DNA from 4 places in the Planococcus sp. 11815 genome. Region 1 is predicted to be linked to each of the others. Evidence: riboswitches for the same ligand, from Rfam matches in the RefSeq annotation. Region 1 holds a riboswitch; each other region holds the start of a gene.

Region 1 (5,387 bases):
GTCGGCATCCAGATGATGACGCATTATGCGATGGAAGCGGCAGAGCGACTCGCACAAGATGGCATCGAAGCGGAAGTCATCGACCTGCGATCCTTGGCGCCGATCGATAAAGACACGATCCTCAATTCAGTGAAGAAAACGCATCGGCTGGTCGTCGTCGATGAAGATTACCGTTCGTATGGCATGACTGCTGAAATCGCGGCGATCGTCTCAGAAGAAGCGCTTTATGAACTCGAAGCGCCGATCAAGCGATTGGCAATTCCGGATGTGCCGATTCCGTACAGCCATGTGCTCGAAGATTTCGTCTTGCCGGGACCGGATAAAATCGTCGAGACAGTCAAACAGATGATGGATGAAGCGTAAGAGGAGGCGATTGGATGCATGATGTGACTTTGCCGAAGCTGTCTGAAGATACCGATGAGAGCTTGATTGTCCTGTGGTTCGTGGACGAGGGAGATTACGTCAAAGAAGGCGCCGTGTTGTGTGAAGTGCAAACGGAAAAAGCGGTGTCAGAAATTCGTGCCGAAACGAGCGGAACGGTGAAGAAGATTCACGTGAAGCGCGGAGATTCCGCGAAAGCCGGCACATTGCTTGCAGTTATCGATCCGAAAGGACAAGCTGCCGAGAACACGGGGGCTTCTGAAAAAGTCCACCTCGAACAGGCGGAAGAAAACGAAGCGGCACAAGAGACCGCGAGCTTTACCCGCGTATCGCCGAGACTGCGCCATCTAGCCAAAGAACTGGGCGTTAAACTTGAAGATGTCAAAGGCACTGGGAAAGGCGGGTCGATCACCGAACAGGACATCCGTGATGAAGCAGGATTATGAATAGAAAAAGACGCAACCGGTTTGATCGGTTGCGTTTTTTTATTGATGAATAGATTATTCATTGCCTCTGAAATAGAGGGAGAGCAGCACTCGTGCCGTTATTACTCGGAAATTGATAAACACTGCCATAGCTTAAAACATGCCTGCTCTTATTGACTGAAGTACAAATGAATAGATCTATTCCATTAATTCAGGATACACCGTTTCCGCCACCAACTGCACCGCTTCGCCGATGCGCGGTCCAGGGCGGGAAGTGATGTCGGAATCGATGAAGTGCACTTCGTCGTTTTCGATTGCCTCTACGGCAGACCAGCTGTCGCGTGCTTCGATATCGCCGACCGCATCTTCGACGTAAGAAACGGTCGTCAAGATGACTTCGGGATCGCGGGTGATGACTTCTTCTTCGGAGATACTCGGCCATCCTTCAAGATCTTCAAAGGCATTGGTTACTTGGGCGTGGTCAAGGATTTCCTGCATGAACGTCGATTTGCCGGTTGTGTAGATTTCTGGAGACGGGCTGATTTCCACGTACACTTCTTTTTGCTCTTCGACCGCTGCAAGGCGTTCTTGGACATCTTCGATTTGCGTTTGGATGCCTTCGATCACTTCAGCGCCTTTTTCTTCCTTGGCAAGAACAGAGGCGATTTGTTCGATATCGCCGTATACTTCATCGAATGAAGTAGCCGATTCGATAACGAATACCGGAATGTCGGCATCTTCAAGTTGGGAAAGGGCAGGCGGTGCCTCGCCGGTTGAATAAGCCAAAACGACATCCGGGTCGAGCTGGATGATTTTCTCGGCATTGAATTCCACGGAATCACTGACGCGTTCGATGTCCTGTGCCGCTTCCGGGTAGTTGTCATAGTCGGTAACGCCGACCAATTGATCGCCGGAATCGAGTGCAAAGACGATCTCGGTGTTGCTCGGGATGAGCGACACGATCGTTTCAGGCGCTTGCTCGAATTCGAGTTCTTCGCCGCGGTCATCGGTGACCGTGTACGGTGCGTCGCTTGCAGTTTCAGTTGGCGTTTCTTCTGTTGTTTCGTCTGTTGCCGGTACTTCGGCAGTATCATCTTGGCAAGCACCGAGTGTTAAAGAGAGTGGAATGCTGAGTAAGAGAAATGATTTGATTTTCACGAGTGAGTCTCCTTTTTCTTCATGCGTTTTGTTGGATAGGATTTGCTGACGAATGGGATTTCATCGACGCCGTGCTGCTTATTGGCATACACGGCCATGACAAAAAAGACATTGGCGAGCAGGTTGGCATAGTCCATCAAATGCTCCGGCACTTCGCGCTCAAGCATCACATGGTGCAGGGCGCGGACGGACTTTTTCGCTTCGCTGCGGCAGACGTGAAGAATGCACGCAGCGTGGGTTCCTTGCGGCAGGACGAACTGGCCGATTTCCTCTTTCACTTCCGCCACGTAGCGGTCGTACAAGTCGCTGAGCTCGGCGAGGTCTTGTTCGGTAATCGCGATTTTCCCGCGCACCGAGCCGTTCAAGTGATAAACCATCGGCTGCAGGCAGCGCAAATCATCGATGATTTGCGGGACATCGTTGACCGCGATGGCTTCGCCGATCCGTGTCGTCAAGGAATCGGTGCGGATCTCGAAATCGACCGTCGAAGCGCTTTCCCGCATGAACGGGTAGCACAGGTAGCGCATGTCTTTTTTCATTTGTTCACCTCCTGGATAGAATCCGTAAATATCAGCAGACGTATCGCTTTCAAAAAGAGACAAAAAAAGCCACTCTCAACGAAGAGAGTGGCACGATTGCGAATATCCAGCACAAGGCTGTCCATAGGAAAAAGTTGCCGTAGATCCTCTTATCTTCCGAAGAGCAAAAATACGTTCAGAAAAAGGTAGGTCTCCTGGCTTGTGCATCGCTTTACTCTAAGGCCTTCCCGGGTCTCCCCAGTGGCATCTCTTATTTCATACGCACTTACAGTTGCGGAAACAGCTCCGGATTTTCACCGGATTCCCTGTTACGCTGACGAATCAGCACCTTTTCCCTGCATGATTATTTACTTAGTTTCAGTGTAGCACTTTTGATTTGGATTTAGGAGGGCTGGACGAAAATGTTTAGAGCATGAGTCGTTAGAATAGGGGGAAGGGGGAGGAAAGTTTTATCAGCTGGGCATATGCCTAATTTTTGAGGGTAATTGAACAATAGCAGGGAAATGAGTGTTATCGCAAAACTTTAAGGAGGGGAACTATGGAAAATCACAATGGCCTGACATGCCCATTTTGCCAATCGGAAATGAAAAAAGGATTTATCCAGAGTGGCACAAGACTCGCATGGGTGCCGAAAGTATCCAAACTGAGTGCTGAGCCGAGCCTGACTAAAGGTTCTGTGTTGTTATCGGAACAAAGCCGTTTTTCCATCAACCATGTCGATGCTTTTCTGTGTGAATCTTGCAAGAAAGTCATCATTGATTATGAAAGCAATGAACAAGAACAATAACATTTATTCTCTTGAGAAAAATGGCAAATTAGATTTTCTATCAAATAAAAAAGAGCAGCGACGTCGCTGCTCTTTTTTGCTTTGAATAAATGAAGTATTCAAGTCATTAATTGCAGATTTGATCAGTAGCGGCTGTGCAGCCAACACTTCCTACAAGCGCACATATCGCAGCAAGGCCAAGACCGCCAAGGCCTGTTGTGATTCCTAACGCGCCAGCAAGAGCGTAACACGCCACACCGCCGCCCGTTCCGCAAAGAGCACCTACTGCATATTCACAAAAAGAAGCATACGCAACAAACTCGTTGCCATTGTCACTGGCATTTTGACTAGCGCCTTTAATGTTCTTTTCTGCATTGGCCACAAAATCTTCATGGCTTACTTCTAAACCATCTTGATCCCAAAGGCCTCCTTCATTATCGACCGTTACGTTGTAAACTTCAGTTTGTTTTCCGTCTAGGTTGAAGACTGCCTGGATATTGATATTGTCGCCATCCATTTGTTTAGCAAAGAGGGCTTGGTCTGTGATGACATCACGGTTCGCTACATCATACGTGAATTGCACGTAAGCCAAGTTTTCGCTTTGTTTAGCAAGTTCATCGAAGATAAATTCGACATATGCGATATCGCCTTTAGGACCTGGGACTGTGTTGATGATGATGTTATCAGTGGAGATGGCATTGATTTTACTAATCTTTTTATAAACTTGGTATTCATCCGTTTTTTTCAAGGTATTTCTGATTTGATTAAATTCCTTTTGACTAACATTCGAGGTCCCTTTTTCAAACATTGGACCTTCAGCTTGAGCAGCGCCTACAGAACTGAATGCTGATGAAACCAAAAGAATGGCCACTGCTACTAACATGAAGACTTTCTCAAACGATTTTATCGACATAGTTAATCTGCCTCCTAATTTTTTCTCTTTTGTGATATAAGCATTAAAGAAACAACCAAAGCGAAAATAAACAGAAACAACACAATGCCTAATTCCAAATTCGTGTCAAACATGTGCCTCCCCTCCTTCTCAAATGTGTCTTTACTATAATTTCCAATTGTTTAACTTTTAAACATATTTTTAGAAAATTAAAAATATTTTTGAAAAATAATTAGCCATAAAGGATCCCGAGTGAGAACGTGCTTCCCTTTTCCTTGCCAACATTATTGATAAGGGGCAGCAAAAGCAGTATGTCATTTATTGATTAATAAACGCACATGCTATAATGACGCTAAACAAGATAGAGGAGGAGTTCAATATGCTACCAACAAATTTGACAGAGGCGTTAAACGCTCAATTCAATAACGAACTTCAGGCAGCACATGCGTACACAGCGATGGCCTCGTACTTTTCAGGAAAAGGGTATCATGGATTTGCCAACTTCTATTTGATCCAATCAAGAGAAGAACATGTGCACGCGATGAAATTCTATCAATATCTAGTGACGATGGATGAACAGCCCGTACTCCAGGCGTTAACAGAACCTAGAAATGAATATGCAAATGCCTTGGATGTCGTGGAAGCGTCACTTGCGCAGGAAAAGTCAGTGACGTCAAACATATATAAATTGGTAAGCTTGGCCGATGAACTGCAGGAACATGCTACGCTTTCATTTTTGGATTGGTTCATTGAAGAACAGATGGAAGAAGAAAAAATGTTCCGCGACATGATCATTCGCATAAAAGGCATCGAAGAAGGCGGCGAGTATTTCCTGAAAATGGACGATGAGTTTGCTGCAAGAAAACTGGAAGAATAATAGGGTAGAAAACAAACAGCACACGGCTTAGCGTGTGCTGTTTTTATATGGATTATAAAGTTTTCACGACTCACTCTGACTTGAGGAGTGATCATTTTCTAACCAATCCACAATTAACTCTACGATGATTTTTTGTTGTTCACTAACGGTGATCTGCGCTTCATTGTCGCCGGATTGACTCCCATATACGCCGAAATAAGCGTGGTTTCCGCCTGGAATTTCAATGAAATCCGTTGTTTCCGGCAAGTTCGGGCTGTTTTCCTTAATTTTTTCAGGCGTACTTAAGCCATCTTCTGAACCGCTGATGGATAAAACGGGTAAGTTGGATTCGCTTAAATAGTCATTGCTT
Region 2 (5,387 bases), 1.5 Mb from region 1:
TCTTTTTCGATCGCCTGTTTTTTGATGGTATCCAACAATTCTTTCTGGTGGTTGATATCGAGATGGTTGGTCGGCTCGTCAAGGAGCAAGACCGCCGCGTTTTGCGCCAAGGCTTGCGCTACGAAAACGCGCTGCTGTTCGCCTCCGGACATCTCTTCAAGTAATGTCGATTCATAGTGGCTGATGTCCATGAGCTTCATCGCTTCCTGGACTGCCGCTTCATCTTCTTCGGACCAAGACGAAAACCAGCCGCTTTGATGCGGATACCTGCCGAGAGAAACCGTTTCACGGACAGTGTGTGAAAAAGCATGCGCATGCAGCTGCGGCAAAACCGCCATCTTGCGGGCCAATTCCTTAGCTGGGAAATCGCCAACAGGCTTACCGTCGATCCGGACAACGCCGGCTGTCGGCTCCAAGACGCCGCTGATCAATTTCATCAAGGTAGATTTGCCGCTGCCATTCGGCCCGAGTATGCCAAGCATGCGGCCTTTTTCGACACCGAATGAGATGCGGTCGACGATTTTCTTGTCGCCATAGCCGCCTGACAACTTTTCAATTTGCAACATTTAAAGCCCTCCTCTGCGCTGGCGGAAAAAGATGAATGCAAAGACCGGCGCCCCGATAAACGCAGTAATAACGCCAATCGGCAATTCGGTCGGTGAAATGATCGTCCGCGCCACCAAGTCGCAAACAATTAAAAGCGCAGCCCCGTTGATAAACGATAACGGCAAGACATGGCGGTGGTCAGAGCCCCATACGAGGCGCGTGATGTGCGGGACGACCAAGCCAACAAAGCCGATGGTTCCAGATACTGCAACTGCTGATCCCGTCAGGACCGATCCGCCGATCAAAATCGCCATCTTGCTCTTCCTGACGTCTACACCCAAATGTTGTGCACGTTCTTCACCGAATAGCATCGCGTTTAATTCACGGCGGTAAAGCCATAAGACGAATGAACCGACAAGCACAAACGGCAGCGCCATCTGGACATAGGGCCAGCCGCGCATCGACACGCTGCCAAGCAGCCAGCCGATGATCTGCCGCAGTTCTTCACCGGTCAACGCAATCATCAAAGACATGATCGACCCCAGGAATGAACTGAAGATGATGCCGGTCAAAATAACTGTTTCCATCTTCATCGACCGGTCGACAAGCCGTGCAAAACCCATGACGGCGAGCATCGTGATCAAAGCGCCGATCATGCTGATGACCGGCAAGGTGAACAGGCCAAGAAACGGAATGGAGATGCCGAAAAAAAGCGTCATCACGGCACCGACAGCGGCACCGGACGACACTCCCAAAGTATATGGATCAGCGAGCGGGTTTTTCAGCAAGCCTTGAAAAGCTGCGCCCGCAATCGCAAGTGCCGCACCGACTAGTCCCGCAAGCACCACACGCGGCATGCGGATATTCCATAAAATATTCGCAGCTGCTTCGTCCGATGAAGGGTTCCAGATAACCGCCGGTGAAATTGGCACCGTCCCGACCGTCACTCCGAGCACTACTGCCCCGCCCAATAAAATCAGGGAGACTACATAGGCGAGTGCAGATTTACTCACTGAATGTCTCCGGATAAATCACTTCTGCCAAAGTCATCAAGCCTTCCGTCAAACGCGGGCCTGGACGCGTGACAGTATCAGGGTTCAATTCATAAATGGCATCTTCTTGCACGGCCGTCACATCTGCATAACCGCTGCGCTCTTTGATCAATTCAGCAGCATTTTCGATATAACCGCCTTCTGTGGTGATGATGATTTCAGGGTTTGCCGCAACAACTGCTTCCGGATCCATGCTGATCCAGCCTTCTTCGCCTCCTGCGACATTTTCAGCTTGAATCATTGTCAGCATTTCATGGATGAACGTACCTGTACCGGCTGTATAAAGTTCCGGTTCGCTGCCAATCTCTACGAAGACCGATTTGGATTCGTCGACACCAGCCGCCAGTTCTTCAACTTCCGCGACTTGCGCTTCCATTTCCTCGATTAACCCGTCTGCTGCTTCCACTGCGCCTGACACTTGGCCTATGACGGAAATCGTTTCATATACTTCATCAAATGTTTCTGCGTTTTCTACGACAAAGACATTCAATCCGGCATCACGCAGCTGCTGATATCCTTCAGTTCCCATGCCAAGCCCTGATTCATGGGCCAAAACGACATCCGGCTGCAGGCTGATGATTTTCTCTACATTGAATTCTTGGCCGCCGATTTTTTCTAGATCTGCTACTTCTTCCGGATAATTGTCGAAATCCGAAACGCCGACCATTTTTTCGCCCAGCCCAAGCTCATAGGCGATTTCTGTATTAGAAGGAATCATCGAAACAAATGATTCCGGTTCTTCTTCGATGACTACTTCATCGCCCATTGCATCGACTAAGGTAACCGGGAATTCCGCTTCCGCTACTTCCGACGGCGGTTCAGCCGGTGTTTCTACATCTTGATCTTCGACAGGTGCCGCTTCGTCGCCGCATCCAGCCAGTACAATTGCGGCCATTCCTGCAGCCGTCCCGAATTTCCATATATTTTTCATCCTTATTCCTCCTGGTGTTTTGTTTTTTCCCTACCAAGCGCTCGCTCGGGGGCTCACAGGATGTGAGTCAGCTAAGCGTTGCGACAGGACGTCGCGCATTTAGCTTAGCCTCCATTCAGCCGCTTACGCTTTTCTTGGTGGCTAGTTCCAGCGCCTAGCTCCTCGGGTCATAAGCCACTCTGGCTGTGCGGCAAAAAGCGCCGCTTCGCCAGATTGTCTTATACCTGTCGGAGCTGAACAGCCGCTTCCACATTTCATTAAAAAAGTCCCCTGCATAAAGGATGCAGAGGACTTACAGGACGGGTTCGCAAAAAACAAGCGCGTCCGGCCTGTCCTCGCAAGCTTTCGGTTCGGTGTTCATGAAGGCAGGTCTCCTGGCTTGTGGTCATCGCTTGCTGCGCCTTCCCGGGATCTCCTAGTGGCCTTGCAGTTTGCTCTCACATACAGTGGCGGGACCGCGCCGGAATTGCACCGGCTTCCCTTTTAACTCATGTTCTTAGACATAAGCACCTTCATGATTGCTATTCAGTTGATTTGATGACTCCATTATACACCGAAAGCTCTAGTTGTCTTCTACATTTTTTCAGGAGCTTGGACGCCGACTGTCTTCAAGGCATTTGCGAGTGTCGTCTTAACCCCTTCGATCAGGGCAAGGCGCGAACGCGTCAATTCTTCATTGCTAGCATCCAATACTTTATTGGCGTTATAGAAACTGTGGAAGTTCGACGCCAGTTCATGGATATAAGTCGTGACGCGGTGAGGCGCACGGAGTTTTGCAGCATCTGCGATGACTTGTGGGAAATCGCCGATTTTCTTCAATACTTCGATTTCCTTTTCGTCCGTCAACAGCTCCAGATGCTCAGTCGAAGCGGTGAAGTTCTGCTCCGCTGCCTGGCGCAAGATCGAGCAGATGCGCGCATGTGCGTACTGGGAATAATAAACCGGGTTTTCGTTGGACTGGGAAACGGCCAAATCCAAGTCGAAATCCATATGGGAATCGCCGGAGCGCATCGCAAAGAAATAACGGACCGCGTCTAGGCCGACCAAGTCGACCAATTCGCGCATCGTCACGGCTTTACCGGTACGTTTGCTCATTTTCATTTTCTCGCCGTCTTTATACAATTGCACCATTTGGATGATGCTCACTTCAAGCGTATCGCGGTCGTAGCCAAGCGCTTCGATTGCTGCTTTCATGCGTGGGATGTAGCCATGGTGGTCAGCTCCCCAAATATTGATGAGCTTGTCGAAGCCGCGCTGGATTTTGTCTTCGTGGTAAGCGATATCCGGCGTCAAATAGGTGTAGGTGCCATCGTTTTTGATAAGCACACGGTCTTTGTCATCGCCGAATGTTGTCGAGCGGAACCAAGTGGCGCCGTCTTCTTCGTAAATATGGCCATTGTCGCGCAGTTTTTTCAATGCCGCGTCGATCTTGCCGTTTTCGTAAAGGGAAGTTTCCGAATACCACACATCGAAATGGACGCGGAAATCGGCCAAGTCTTTCTGCAATTTCGCAAGCTCCACTTTCAAGCCGTGTTCACGGAATGCTTTATAACGTTCTTGTTCTGTCATATGAAGGAATTTATCACCGTGCTCTTCAACGAGTGCCGCAGCGATATCGATAATGTCTTGCCCGCGGTAGCCATCTTCAGGCATACTTTCACCTTTGCCAAGCGCTTCGAAATAACGCCCTTCAATCGACAAAGCCAAATTATTGATCTGGTTGCCCGCATCGTTGATGTAATACTCACGGGACACGTCATAGCCGGCAAGGTCCAGGATATTGCACATCGAATCGCCAACAGAGGAACCGCGTGCGTGACCCAGATGAAGATCGCCTGTCGGGTTCGCAGAGACGAACTCGACTTGGACGCGCTGGCTGTTGCCGGAGTTCGAGCGGCCATACTCTTCGCCTTGCTCAAGTACAGTTTTGATGACATCGTTCAAATAATCTTTTTTGATGATGATGTTGATGAAGCCAGGGCCTGCGATTTCGACTTTTTCGATATTCGCTGACTGGGTGTCCAAGTTTTCCACGATGGCTTCTGCGATTGCGCGCGGCGGCTTTTTCGCAAGACGCGTCAATTGCATGGCCACGTTTGTTGCGTAATCGCCGTTCGCTTTATCTCTCGGCGATTCCAATTGGACCTGAACCGGTTCTTCTGTAAGTCCCGCTTTTTGGACCGCTTCGGCGATCGCCTGTTTAATGTTTTGCTGTACTTGTTCTACTGCGTTCATTTGGTTCCCTCCATAAACTGTATTTCCATTTCGTATTCGCCGGCAAAATCGTTTCCGAGCGCTAAGTCATAGCGCACTTTGAAACGGCTTTCCGTCATGATGAGTTCATGTGCTTTGGTCGTGAGCATGAACGATTCTTCCCCGTGGCGCAAATTGCCGGTCTGTTCCTTATCCAACAGAAACGGCAGGCGCATCTGCAAACCTCCGCTGCGCATCACGACCGCATCCGTTTCACCGAGTTTGACCGTTGTCCGGATATCGAGATCATCTTGCCGCTCATCGTATTGCAGATAGCGGCGTCCATTTTTCACGGTCAGAACGCCTTCTGAACGCAGTTCCATCACTTGATCTTCAGCACCCGGCTGGCGGATGATCGTCGTCAATTTGATTTTCACCGATTTCTTCATGTGCATCCGCCTTTCCGATAAATAATAACCTTTTCATTATAGCCCGATTGGCGCCGTTTTTTCAATCTAATCCGAGCCAGCTCCTCCGATGCTTCTATAAATGACAAAGGGCTTTCCATTGCCGTGATTTAGTTTTAGGCAAAACAAAGCCGGCCTGTTAAATACAGGCCGGCTTTGTTTTCGTTTTTGGAATTGGAAAGGCGCTTCCGCTTTTCT
Region 3 (5,387 bases), 980 kb from region 1:
TTATAATTCGTCAAAGCCGTTCGACTCCGATACTTTCGTATAGGCGCGTGATTTCTGTTCGAAGAAATCCGACTTCGTGCTGTTCATCATATCATCACCGAAGACGCGGATCCACGGCATCGGGTTGTCACGCGTTTCATAGAGGTTGCCAAGGCCGATTTGGCGCAGCCGCTTGTTGGCCAAATACTCGACGTATTCATTGAACTCATCAAGATCAAGCCCATCAATCTCCCCAAGGATATGCTGTGCCCATTCTTTTTCGAGTTCCACTGCGTGCGCCACTTCCTCGCGAATCCAGTTGTTCATATCATCTGTCGCGAGTTCTGGGTTTTCTGCAATCAAGATGCGGATAAATTGCGAAACAAAATAAGCGTGCTGCATTTCATCGCGTTGGATATAGCTGATCATCGTACTCGTCTTGAGCATTTTCTGCTGGCGAGCGAGATGGTAGAAAAACGCAAAACCCGCGTAGAAATAAATGCCTTCCAAGTTGATCGAGTTGACCGCAAGCTTCAGCAGGTTTTCCAAATTCGGCTCGGTGCGGAACGCTTCGTAAGCTTGTAAAATGCGTGCGTTGCGTTTTCTGACGAGCGGATCGTTCTTCGCTTCGTCAAAGCGCCGGTTTTGTTCATCGAGCGGTACGAGCGAGCTGAGTACATAGGAATACGACTCGGTATGAACCGCTTCCTGTTGGGCGATGACGGCAAAAATCGACTTGAAACTTGAATCACTGACATAGTCCATGACTTGAGTCATCGTCGGCGTCTGCAGGCTGTCGAGAGACGCGAGCTGCGTGTTGATGCGCAAAAAGACGTCTTTTTCGGTATCGGACAATGAATCCCAATTTTTAATATCATCCTGCATATTGATTTCCTGCGCTTTCCAGAAGTTCGCTAGCAGCGCTTGGTACAGTTCATACATATGCGGATGGGCGATGTCGTTCCAATTGAGCAAACCAGAGCTCGCCCCGCCGACAATGGCGGTCGAGCGGTTCGGTGCATCCGGATCCATTAATGGTTGTTTCGTTAAAGTTTGCATACTCCTCATCCTTCCTTAGCTTTCACATGCCTCGCATGCTTCGATTTCTTCCTGAGACGTGCTGCGCACATAATAGCTTGTCTTTAAGCCGCAATTCCATGCTTCGAGGTGCAGTTCCAGCAATTCTTTGGCACGGATCGTGTGCGGCACGTATAAATTAAAGCTGATCGACTGGTCGATATGGCGCTGTCTTGCGGCATTTTGGCGGATGCTCCATTTTTGGTCCAGCACGTGGCGCGCGCGGCGGTAGTAGTCATACGTCCGGTGGTTGAGATCCGGTGCCGTCACATTAAAGCGGAAATTCTTTTTCTCTTCTGCGTATTCGACGGCATATAAAGGATCGATACCGTCTGTCGAGCCGCCGATTTTGGCAGTCGATGAGTTCGGTGCGACCGCCATCATCCAGCCGTTGCGCACGCCGGATGCGGATACTTTGCGGCGCAAGGCATCCCAGCGCTCTCCCTTGTAGCTGCGGCGTTCGAAATACTCGCCCGTATGCCATTCAGAACCTGTGAATTCACTGAATGCGCCTTTTTCTTCTGCCAGCCCCGCTGATGCGCGGATGGCGTGCCAAGCGATTTCTTCGTATAAGGTATCAGCATAATCGACTGCTTCTTGCGTTTCCCAGTGGATGCTGCGAAGCGCAAGCAAATGGTGCCATCCGAATGTCCCTAATCCAACGGCACGATATTTTTGATTCGTTACTTCCGCCTGGCCGACCGAAATGGTATTCAAATCAATGACATTATCGAGCATGCGCAATTGAATGGGGATGAGGCGGGATAAGACGTCCGCTTGCACTGCTCTCGGCAAGTTGATGGACGACAGGTTGCAGACGACGAAATCGCCAGGTTTTTTCACAGTGACCAAATTGCCTTCTTCGTCTTTGTATTCTTTAATGATCTCAGTTGGAGACATGTTCTGGGCGATTTCGCTGCATAGATTGCTGCAATAGATGGATGTTTTGCCGATGCCGCGCAAGTGCTTATTCGGGTTTCCACGGTTCACTTCGTCGCGGTAGAACATATACGGAGTACCAGTTTCGAGCTGCGATACCATGATGCGCGCCATAACGTCCATTGCACGGAACGATTTTCTTGCCAATAAAGGATGGTTGACTGCTTCTTCGTATTTTTCCGTGAAGTATTTACGATCCGTTTCGTCATAGAAATCTTCCAAGCCAAGCAAATTGCCCTGCTCGTCTTTCCAACCCATCACTTGCTTCACTTCATGCGGGCAGAACGTATGCCATTCGCCGATGCTGCGTCCGTTTTCATCTGTTTCTTGCAGCTTTTTCATGAACAAATCCGGAATCGACACGCCCGTGAAAATATCGTGTGCTTTGCGGCGCTCATCGCCGTTGTTTGTTTTCAAATCCAAGAAGCCATTCATGATGTCCTTATGGAAGACATCTAGATACACTGCCACTGCGCCTTGGCGCTGGCCGAGCTGGTCGACACTGACGGCGGTGTCATTAAGCAGGCGAATCCACGGGATGACGCCGGATGAATTACCTTTAAATTTGCGGATGTCCGAGCCGAGTGCACGTACTTTTCCGTAATAAACCCCGAGGCCGCCGCCGTCTTTACTTAGGCGCGCAACGTCCCAGTTGTTCTGGTAGATCCCATCAAGCGAATCCGCCACGGTGTCGATAAAGCACGAAGACATTTGTCCGAAGCTTTTACCAGCATTCGATAAAGTCGGCGTCGCCACTGTCATATACAAATTGCTCATCGCCCAATACGCTTCCTTGACGAGTTCCAAACGGCGCACTTTCGGTTCTTTTTGCATCAAAGTCATTGCGATGATGAGAAAGCGCTCCTGCGGCAATTCCCAAACCCGGCCGTCATAGTCTTTTGCCAAATAACGGTCCGCCAGCAAGAATAATCCTATGTAATTGAACAATTCATCGCGCTCTGGTGCGATTTCTTTTCCTAGTAGGCGAATTTCGTCCTCGGAGTAAGCTTCCAACAAATCTTTCGAATAAATGCCAACTCGACTCAGCCCGTAAATCAATCCATAAAAATCATCGTATTTGTTCGCTGCGCTGTAGCCGCGTGTTTGTGCCGCTTGCTCGTATAATTTCTCCAAATATAATCCTGCTGCCTCAAACGTCCAATGCGGTTCGTCCATCGACACACGGTCAAGTGCATCTTGTATTTTTCTATCGCGTTCTACTGCTCCTAAAGTCATTTCAACACAGCTCCTTTGCATATTCGTTTGCGATCATTCGGCGTTCTTTTCGTTCTTGTGCATTCTCAAACAGTCGTTTTTCATTTTCTGTTTCCGGCACTACGCTCGCGACCGGCGTCGGGCGGCCTTCTGCATCTACTGCCACCATCGTCAAAATCGAGGTGGTCGTAAGGCTGCGCGTGCCGCTTTCGATGTGCTGACATTCTGCTTTGACGTATACTTCCATCGAAGTACGTCCTGTCGAAATGACGACGCCTTCTAGAATCAGGATATCGCCGACTTTCGCCGAGGACAGGAAATTGACGTTGTCAATCGAGGCAGTGACGACTGCACGCTGGCTATGTTTCATTGCCGCGATAGCCGCGATTTCATCGATATATGCGAGGACGGTGCCTCCGAAAATCGTGCCCATATGATTGGTATCCGGCGGCAAGACGAGCCGGGACTGGATGGTCCTGGATACGCCGGCCGGAAGTTGTTTTCTATGCATGCTGACTTCCTCCTTTTGAAAACACAAAAGCCCCCACTCTCCGGAGAGAATGGGGGCATAAACGCAAGTTAATTAGGTGGGCACACGTGGGCCACACAAACCAAACCTTTGTCATCCTTCCCAATTCCCGGAGAAGTGCAAAACGACAACAAAGGCAGGTCTCCTGGCTCGCGCGTCACTCTCCCCATGCCCTTCCCGTCCATTGGACAGTGGATTTCATGGTTCGTCTGCGCTTACAGTTGCGGGAACAGCTCCGGGATTTCACCGGATTCCCTATTCAGCCCATATTGGGCACCTTTGTTGCGGTATCACTATATATGGTGTTGAATTTTTACATCATCACCAAATCTTGTAGTTTCACTATAGACCAGTTCCAATTTCGCCGCAAGGATTTTCTCGCACTTCCTGCAGAAAGTGAAAAAGGGTCTAGTCACTGGCGTGTTTTTCGTATAAAACTTTCAATTTGTAGTTATTTTTTGATACGAGGTTCTTTAAATTTTCTGTTTCTGTGAAGATAGCGAGAGTTTGCTTGTAGAACCGATATGGTGTTGTGATTGTGCATCATCTTGGCAGTCGCCAGCCTGCTTTGGGTTGGCCTTTGGCAGTAAGCCAGGAAGACCGTCTGTCTTACTGCGTCGGCTCACCCTTGTCGCTGGCCGGCTAAAACATTTCATAGATTCGTGTGTGTTTAATTAAATCTACTTCTTTAATGAGTTCCCTGCTAGTGGGGGAATCGCTTTCCAGATTGGGCATGTAATGAGGTAGTGAGAGTTTGATTGTGGAATCGTTTCTGTGTTCTTCTTGTGCTTCATTTTATTAATCGCCGCCGGGCTTTGGGTTGGCCTTTCGCAATAAGCCAGGAAGAACGCCTGTCTTATCGCTTCGGCTCACCCCTTTGCGCTCGGCGGCTCGGAGACTTCGTTGTTCTATGTGCGTTTAATCGGAGCTGCTTCTTTAGTTAGTTGCCGGCTAGTGGGGGAATCGCTTCCCGGATTGAGCATGTAATTGGATAGCGAGAGATTTATTGTGAAATCGTTCCGGTGTTCTAGTTATGTATCATCTTGGTACTCGCCGCTGGGCTTTGGGTTGGCCTTTCGCAGTAAGCCAGGAAGAGCGCCTGTCTTATCGCTTCGGCTCACCCTTTTGCGCTCGGCGGCTTAGAGATTTCGTTGCTCAGTATGTGTTTAATTAGATCTGCTCCTATAGATAGTTGCCGGCTAGTGGGGGAATCGCTTCTTGAGATAAGCATCAACAAGATAGGCAGGATTTTCTCATGCAATCGTTCCGAAGCTTGGTTTGTTCTTTCAATGAGTTTTCGATGCCTCGCTTTAGAGTAGCTGCCGCAAAACCCCTCCGCTTTCTTCCGTCATTTCTATTTCCCAGGAAATAAAAAGGCCGCGCAATTACCTGCGCGGTTTTTGTTATCCATCGACCCATTCAGATTCAGCTTCTGGCTGTTTTCCTTTTTGGTTCGTGGCTTCTTTATTGTCTTTGCTTGTATACGGCTTGAAACTCTTGGCCTTGTTCTTGCCTTTTTCCCAACGGTTCCAGCCTTTTTTGCCGGTTCCTTGGCCTACGCCGCTTTTTGATTTCGCTTTTGCTTTGCCCATTTCTTTCACTCCCGTTCACTCATCGTGACGTTCAGCTTACCACATTCGGCAGCTTT
Region 4 (5,387 bases), 1.0 Mb from region 1:
CACCATCGGCAATGGCTCATTGATCGGCATGAATGTCTCGATCGCTACCTTGAATCATGGCTTGCCCTTGGAAACAAGAGGCACCACCATGCCCTTTCCTGTAGTTATCGGCGAAAACGTATGGATTGGCTCAAACGCCACCATCCTTCCCGGTGTTACGATTGGGGACAATGCCGTTGTGGCGGCAGGGGCTGTCGTTTCAAAAGACGTCCCTTCAAACACGGTAGTGGCAGGAGTCCCAGCAAAGGCCATAAAGAAAATTACGGAATAGCTGCGAATCATTTATTCACTAATTGGATGAGCGATAAAAAGAACGCATCGAGTCTAGGACTTGATGCGTTCTTCAACTATATAAGCCTTTTATCCATCATTTTCGGCGAAATCAAGAGCGACCGTGATATCCCCCTCTCCGACCGCTTGAGTAAATCTTTCCACATTTTCGATATAGCCGAGACGGGTATATTGATGGGAAGTTGAAAGCTTGTCATAAAAGAATACCAGGCAATCGTCTCCGTAAAGCATAATGTCCCCCGCATTAATATGCCCTGGGCTCTCAGAATTTGTTGGGAGCCTTTCTGAAAGATAAAAGAACTTTTCATTTCCATGAAGATCTTCCATATCTATGGTTAACGGAAGCAATTCAAGCAATGCTTCGGTTGTATCGCTTTCGTAAAGTTGTGCTGAGAACACTTCGTTCCCTATTTGCAATTCTAAAGCAAGTAGATTTGCCATCTCCGCTTCCTCCCTTTCCTGGTTATCCCCGTTGCTTGGTTGTTCTTCAGCATTCGGCGCATCTCTTTCATCCGTTTCGCTCGCATCACAAGCACTTAAGCCAAGAGCCATGAGGATGATACCTAATGGCAAAGCTGTTTTTTTCATTTTCATTTCCCCTTCCTGTTGAGACTATGGAGAAATTTACTGAATCTAAATTAAGTAGGCTGATTTACTCGTCTTAAATAGATATTTTATATTTTCAATATCATCATAAAGCGATGGAATTCAAATGACCAATACCTATATCAAATAGTCCGGTATATGTTTTGGGCATACGATCTTTAAAAATGCCTTCAATTTAAAAACCGGACTCCATAGAGGAAGTCCGGCTTTTTGTTCTTTACCATCCACTATTTTCTAGTAGTATCGAAAAACACATTTCTTCTTACATTGTGCTCTTGTGGGCCGCGTAAGCAGATAAGCCGAGTAATTGGTAAACCGCTGCCACGTTAATATGGCTGCGAACTTGTGCCGCTAGAAAATCATACTCTTCTTCCCTTCGCTGGGCATCGGGTTTCACATCGTCTTCCAATGGTTCTAACCCTTTTTTGACTCGTAATTCATTGACTAGTTCACGCGTGAATTTCCGGTTATGGAAAATGCCATGGAGGTATGTGCCGATCACGCTTCCATCTGCACTGACTGCCCCGTCCATCCGGCCGTCCGATAGCTGCATAAATGGCACAGTCTCCCCGCGGATAGTTGATCTTCCCAAATGGATTTCGTAGCCTGTCAGCATCTGTCCGTCTTTTACTTGCCTGCCGGTCATTAAAACGGTTTTCTTATCCCCAACAAACACCGTGTCCACCGGCAGTAAAGAAAGACCGCTTGCCACTCCCCCTTCCCCGTCGACCGCCTCATTATCTAAAAGTGATTCCCCAAGCAATTGAAAACCTCCGCAAACCCCAAAGATCTTGGTGCCTTGCTCGTGCAGCTGTTGAATCGCTCGATCAAAGCCGTTTTCTTTGAGCCACGCAGCATCAGCCAATGTGTTTTTGGTTCCGGGAATGACGAGCAGGTCAGGTGTACCGAGATCTTCGACTTTTCCGACCAAACGCACGCCCGTTTCCGGTTCATCGAAAAACGGGTCTATATCTGTGAAATTCGAGATTCGTGGGAGCCGGATGACGGCTATATCTACAGCAAACTCTCCTGGTTTCGGTTTTTTAAACCGCAGCGATGACAATGCAAGAGAATCTTCTGCATCGATTTGGACATCGAGATAAGACAAGACCCCGAGCACCGGAATGCCTGTTTCTTTCTCCAGCCAGTCAATGCCATCATCGAGCAGCTCACGCATGCCACGGAATTTATTGATGATGATTCCTTTTACACGAATTCGTTCCGATTCATCGAGCAAAGCGAGCGTTCCGACGATAGCGGCGAACGCACCACCCTTGTCGATATCCACCACTAAAATGACGGCGGCATCTGCCAAGTGGGCCATGCGCATATTGGCAATGTCTTTATCCTTCAAATTGATTTCTGCAGGGCTACCGGCACCTTCAAGTACCAGCACGTCAAAATCCTGCTGCAGCCTGCGCATCGACTGCTCGACCGCCGGCATCACTTGCTGCAAGAAATCGTCGCGATAGGTTTTTGCATTCATGTCCATAAAGTGCCGGCCATGGACAATGACTTCTGACACCATGTCCTGCTTTGGCTTGAGCAAAATTGGATTCATATCAAAAGTCGCCGGAATACGGGCTGCTTCTGCTTGAACGCCCTGCGCCCTGCCGATTTCGCCGGCTGCTTCTGTCACAAACGAATTCAGCGCCATGTTCTGTGATTTAAACGGAGCCACACGGAAGCCATCGTCTGAAAAAATTCGGCATAGCGCTGTACAAATCAAGCTTTTCCCCACATCGGAAGCTGTTCCTTGAATCATAATCGAAACTGCTGGCATACTTTTCCCTCCACTCGTCAAAATAGAAAAATCCCCCGCGTGCCGCAAGGGATTGAGAAAAAACAGCGAAAAAAAGGCTGACTCCCAGCTTGTCCTTGCAAGCAAACGGGCATCCGCATAAAGGCAGGTCTCCTGGCTCGTGATCATCGCCTTCTGAATCTTCCCGAAGCATCGCTTCAGTGGCTTTTTCAGATGGCTCTCACTTACAGTGGCGGGACCGCGCCGGAATTCAACCGGCTTCCCTTTTAACTCATGTTCAAGACATAAGCAACTTTATGCATTGGATTCAAACTCTATTTTTCTTTTCATTATATACACAGTCATTCTTTCCTCACTAGCTTTACTTTCGAAGGTGACGTGGCCATCGAGTTTTTGGGATAAGTTTAAATTAAAGAGAAAGCTTGTTTTACTGTTGAATCATTCGATTTTGGCAGAAGTCCGGAAACTTATCTTTACATCAGAACTAGTAATAAATCAGTTTTTGTAATGTTTCTCCTGAAGCCATTTCAAGGCTCGTCAAAAAAAGTAAAAATGGCCATTCCGCTAAAAATCGGAATGGCCATTTTTATCCTATTCTATTTCCTTCGCATCTTTTAATGTGAAGATAATAAAAATAAGTTTGGAGTCAGTATTCTGAATATAACTTAACTGGACTTAAGTTCCATTTAAAACAAGGATTAACCTCTCCGTATAACTGGTTTTAAAAGTATGATAAGGTAAAAATATGGAAATCAAAATTTAAGAAGGGAGCCAAAACCTTGTTAAAGAAACTAAATAGAATTTTTATGATTTCAATGGTCATATTGTTTTTATTCGTCATATCAGCCTGCAGCTCCCAAATAGAAGACACACAACAAGAAGTCGTGGAGCCTAATAAACAAGACACTCAAGAAGAGTATCTAGGACGAAATCTTGAGATAGGGGTATTAGGCACTCCGCCAGAAATAGACTCAGAGAAAATCACTTTCAGTACGGTGGAGATCGAAGAGTTGAGTATCGAAACAGTCGAACAATACGATAGTTTTTTCGTCATGGAAGAGTATTTAGAAAGGGCTGCTGATAGTCCCTATACTGAAGTATTTGCAAATTCAGATGTTCTCTTTTTCTTCATCCAAACAGAAGCTTATTACTTTCCCTTTGTGGACGATGAGATAAGTTACACAGATTATTCCAAAAGAGTCCATGATGAGGAAATCTTTTCTTTAGGCTATTACCCGGCGGCTGAAGAAGGCGCTTCAAGTTGGCAATTCAATATTTTAGCTAAGGATCTTTCTGAGGAAGAATATGAAGAAGTTGTAAGAGGGCTTTATTACGAAATGTTTTATGTCATCAGAGATTTAAATTAAGTTATAAGGCGGGATACCTCCACTTGATAGAAAAGTGGAGGTATCCCGTTCTCTATTTGCTTTGATGTGAATGCAACTTGATTTAGATTAAGTTATATTCAGATCATCAGGAAATTTTTCTGTTTTTTTTCTTGGATTTTAACGAGTCTAATGAGCCAGTATAAAGCAATCCATGGCAGAATAAATTTAGTGGTCCAGGCAATTGCATTCGGGAAAAAAATGATCGAATTAATACCGATAGCTGATGCTAATACCCATAATAGAGCAATTATTATTGTTAATATTAAGTACTTCAATTGGTTCATCCCTTCTAAGAAAGGTTTAATATGTGAATGCAAATTAATTTATATTAAGTTACATTTACTCTTTTAATTACCTTATTATTTCTTATCCCAGATAAGTACGACTTAGTTCTATGCTTTTTTAAATTATATTTTTCTACTGTTATAGTTTTTTATTAAAGTTGCTACAATCGCAATTATAAAAACGATGAAACTATTTATTAAGAGACAGTAACCTACTTGCATGCCATAAAATATTGCAAAAGCATCACGAATAAGAAATAGTGCCAGTGCACCGCCGATTGTCCCAAATAATATCGCTAATAATAGTATTGTAAACGCTACAGAATATAGATTTTTCTTTTTCTTATAGCCTTTAAACCCAATAATATTTGCGACAATTATAAAGAAAACCAGAAGTATTAAGAAAAAGTAAGTCATTTAACCCTTCCTTACATAATTTTGGTTTCTTGAATTTCAAAGTCATTGCCATAAAGACTTTCTTTTAATCTTTGGTAGTTGAATGTAACTTAAGTGCGGTGAGTTACATTCGACTTTTTCAAACATCAACTACATTTAGACTAACACCAACTCCCATAATATGTATATGAAATAATTACCTTTACTTTATTGAATAAAATCGTTCGTAAGAGTACAGATTCACAAAAAGGAGAGAAGATGTGCTTAGCACACCTTCTCTCCTTTGAAATACACATGACTTCCGATAATCCGGCAATATGTAAACTAAATCTTTGTATTAATTGATAAGAACTTTAGAATACAGACTTCTATCCACAAGAAGTAACAGTTTTTCTTTGTTCTATTTGAGAGCATTAAGTATGTTAATACTAAGCGTAATCCTCTCGACTCATTAGACATATTCGATCGAGAGTACCGTATTAGCATCATGTCAATCTAAGACTTAATTAATTTCTTTTAAAATGAATTAAAAGCAGCAAATTATTAACGCAATAATTTGCTGCTTTTAGAAAGTTAGCCAGTAAGCATTACTTTAATTTTATCGTTAATTAGTTTCCTGTTAAGAAAGTAAAAAACAATTTACTTAATAATCGTATCTCT

Evidence for each region. Region 1 has a riboswitch for cobalamin ahead of M1Q06_RS04255 (hypothetical protein). Riboswitches for the same ligand answer to the same signal wherever they lie in the genome.
Region 2: it holds a riboswitch for cobalamin, as region 1 does, so the genes downstream of both, M1Q06_RS13485 (ABC transporter substrate-binding protein) here and M1Q06_RS04255 (hypothetical protein) in region 1, are expected to answer to the same signal.
Region 3: it holds a riboswitch for cobalamin, as region 1 does, so the genes downstream of both, M1Q06_RS15995 (acyl-CoA thioesterase) here and M1Q06_RS04255 (hypothetical protein) in region 1, are expected to answer to the same signal.
Region 4: it holds a riboswitch for cobalamin, as region 1 does, so the genes downstream of both, M1Q06_RS15675 (cobyric acid synthase) here and M1Q06_RS04255 (hypothetical protein) in region 1, are expected to answer to the same signal.

Annotation. Positions count from the first base shown of each region.
Region 1 covers NZ_CP096991.1:838,050-843,436, forward strand. Annotated here, with positions in the region: gene M1Q06_RS04240 (alpha-ketoacid dehydrogenase subunit beta) at 1-363, shown strand, start outside; gene M1Q06_RS04245 (biotin/lipoyl-containing protein) at 378-827, shown strand; gene M1Q06_RS04250 (ABC transporter substrate-binding protein) at 1,005-1,964, opposite strand; gene M1Q06_RS04255 (hypothetical protein) at 1,961-2,503, opposite strand; cobalamin riboswitch at 2,671-2,850, opposite strand; gene M1Q06_RS04260 (PF20097 family protein) at 3,042-3,290, shown strand; gene M1Q06_RS04265 (halocin C8 precursor-like protein) at 3,397-4,182, opposite strand; gene M1Q06_RS04270 (ferritin) at 4,541-5,038, shown strand; gene M1Q06_RS04275 (alpha/beta family hydrolase) at 5,102-5,387, opposite strand, start outside.
Region 2 covers NZ_CP096991.1:2,680,129-2,685,515, forward strand. Annotated here, with positions in the region: gene M1Q06_RS13475 (adenosylcobinamide amidohydrolase) at 1-566, opposite strand, end outside; gene M1Q06_RS13480 (FecCD family ABC transporter permease) at 567-1,559, opposite strand; gene M1Q06_RS13485 (ABC transporter substrate-binding protein) at 1,552-2,529, opposite strand; cobalamin riboswitch at 2,877-3,058, opposite strand; gene argS (arginine--tRNA ligase) at 3,103-4,764, opposite strand; gene M1Q06_RS13495 (DUF1934 domain-containing protein) at 4,761-5,171, opposite strand.
Region 3 covers NZ_CP096991.1:3,183,789-3,189,175, forward strand. Annotated here, with positions in the region: gene M1Q06_RS15980 (flavodoxin domain-containing protein) at 1-14, opposite strand, end outside; gene M1Q06_RS15985 (ribonucleotide-diphosphate reductase subunit beta) at 1-1,047, opposite strand; gene M1Q06_RS15990 (ribonucleoside-diphosphate reductase subunit alpha) at 1,054-3,231, opposite strand; gene M1Q06_RS15995 (acyl-CoA thioesterase) at 3,233-3,721, opposite strand; cobalamin riboswitch at 3,858-4,035, opposite strand; gene M1Q06_RS16000 (DUF3934 domain-containing protein) at 5,143-5,331, opposite strand.
Region 4 covers NZ_CP096991.1:3,121,865-3,127,251, forward strand. Annotated here, with positions in the region: gene M1Q06_RS15665 (DapH/DapD/GlmU-related protein) at 1-271, shown strand, start outside; gene M1Q06_RS15670 (cyclophilin-like fold protein) at 361-879, opposite strand; gene M1Q06_RS15675 (cobyric acid synthase) at 1,160-2,680, opposite strand; cobalamin riboswitch at 2,786-2,970, opposite strand; gene M1Q06_RS15680 (hypothetical protein) at 3,439-4,026, shown strand; gene M1Q06_RS15685 (3-isopropylmalate dehydrogenase) at 4,455-4,748, opposite strand; gene M1Q06_RS15690 (SDR family NAD(P)-dependent oxidoreductase) at 5,367-5,387, opposite strand, start outside.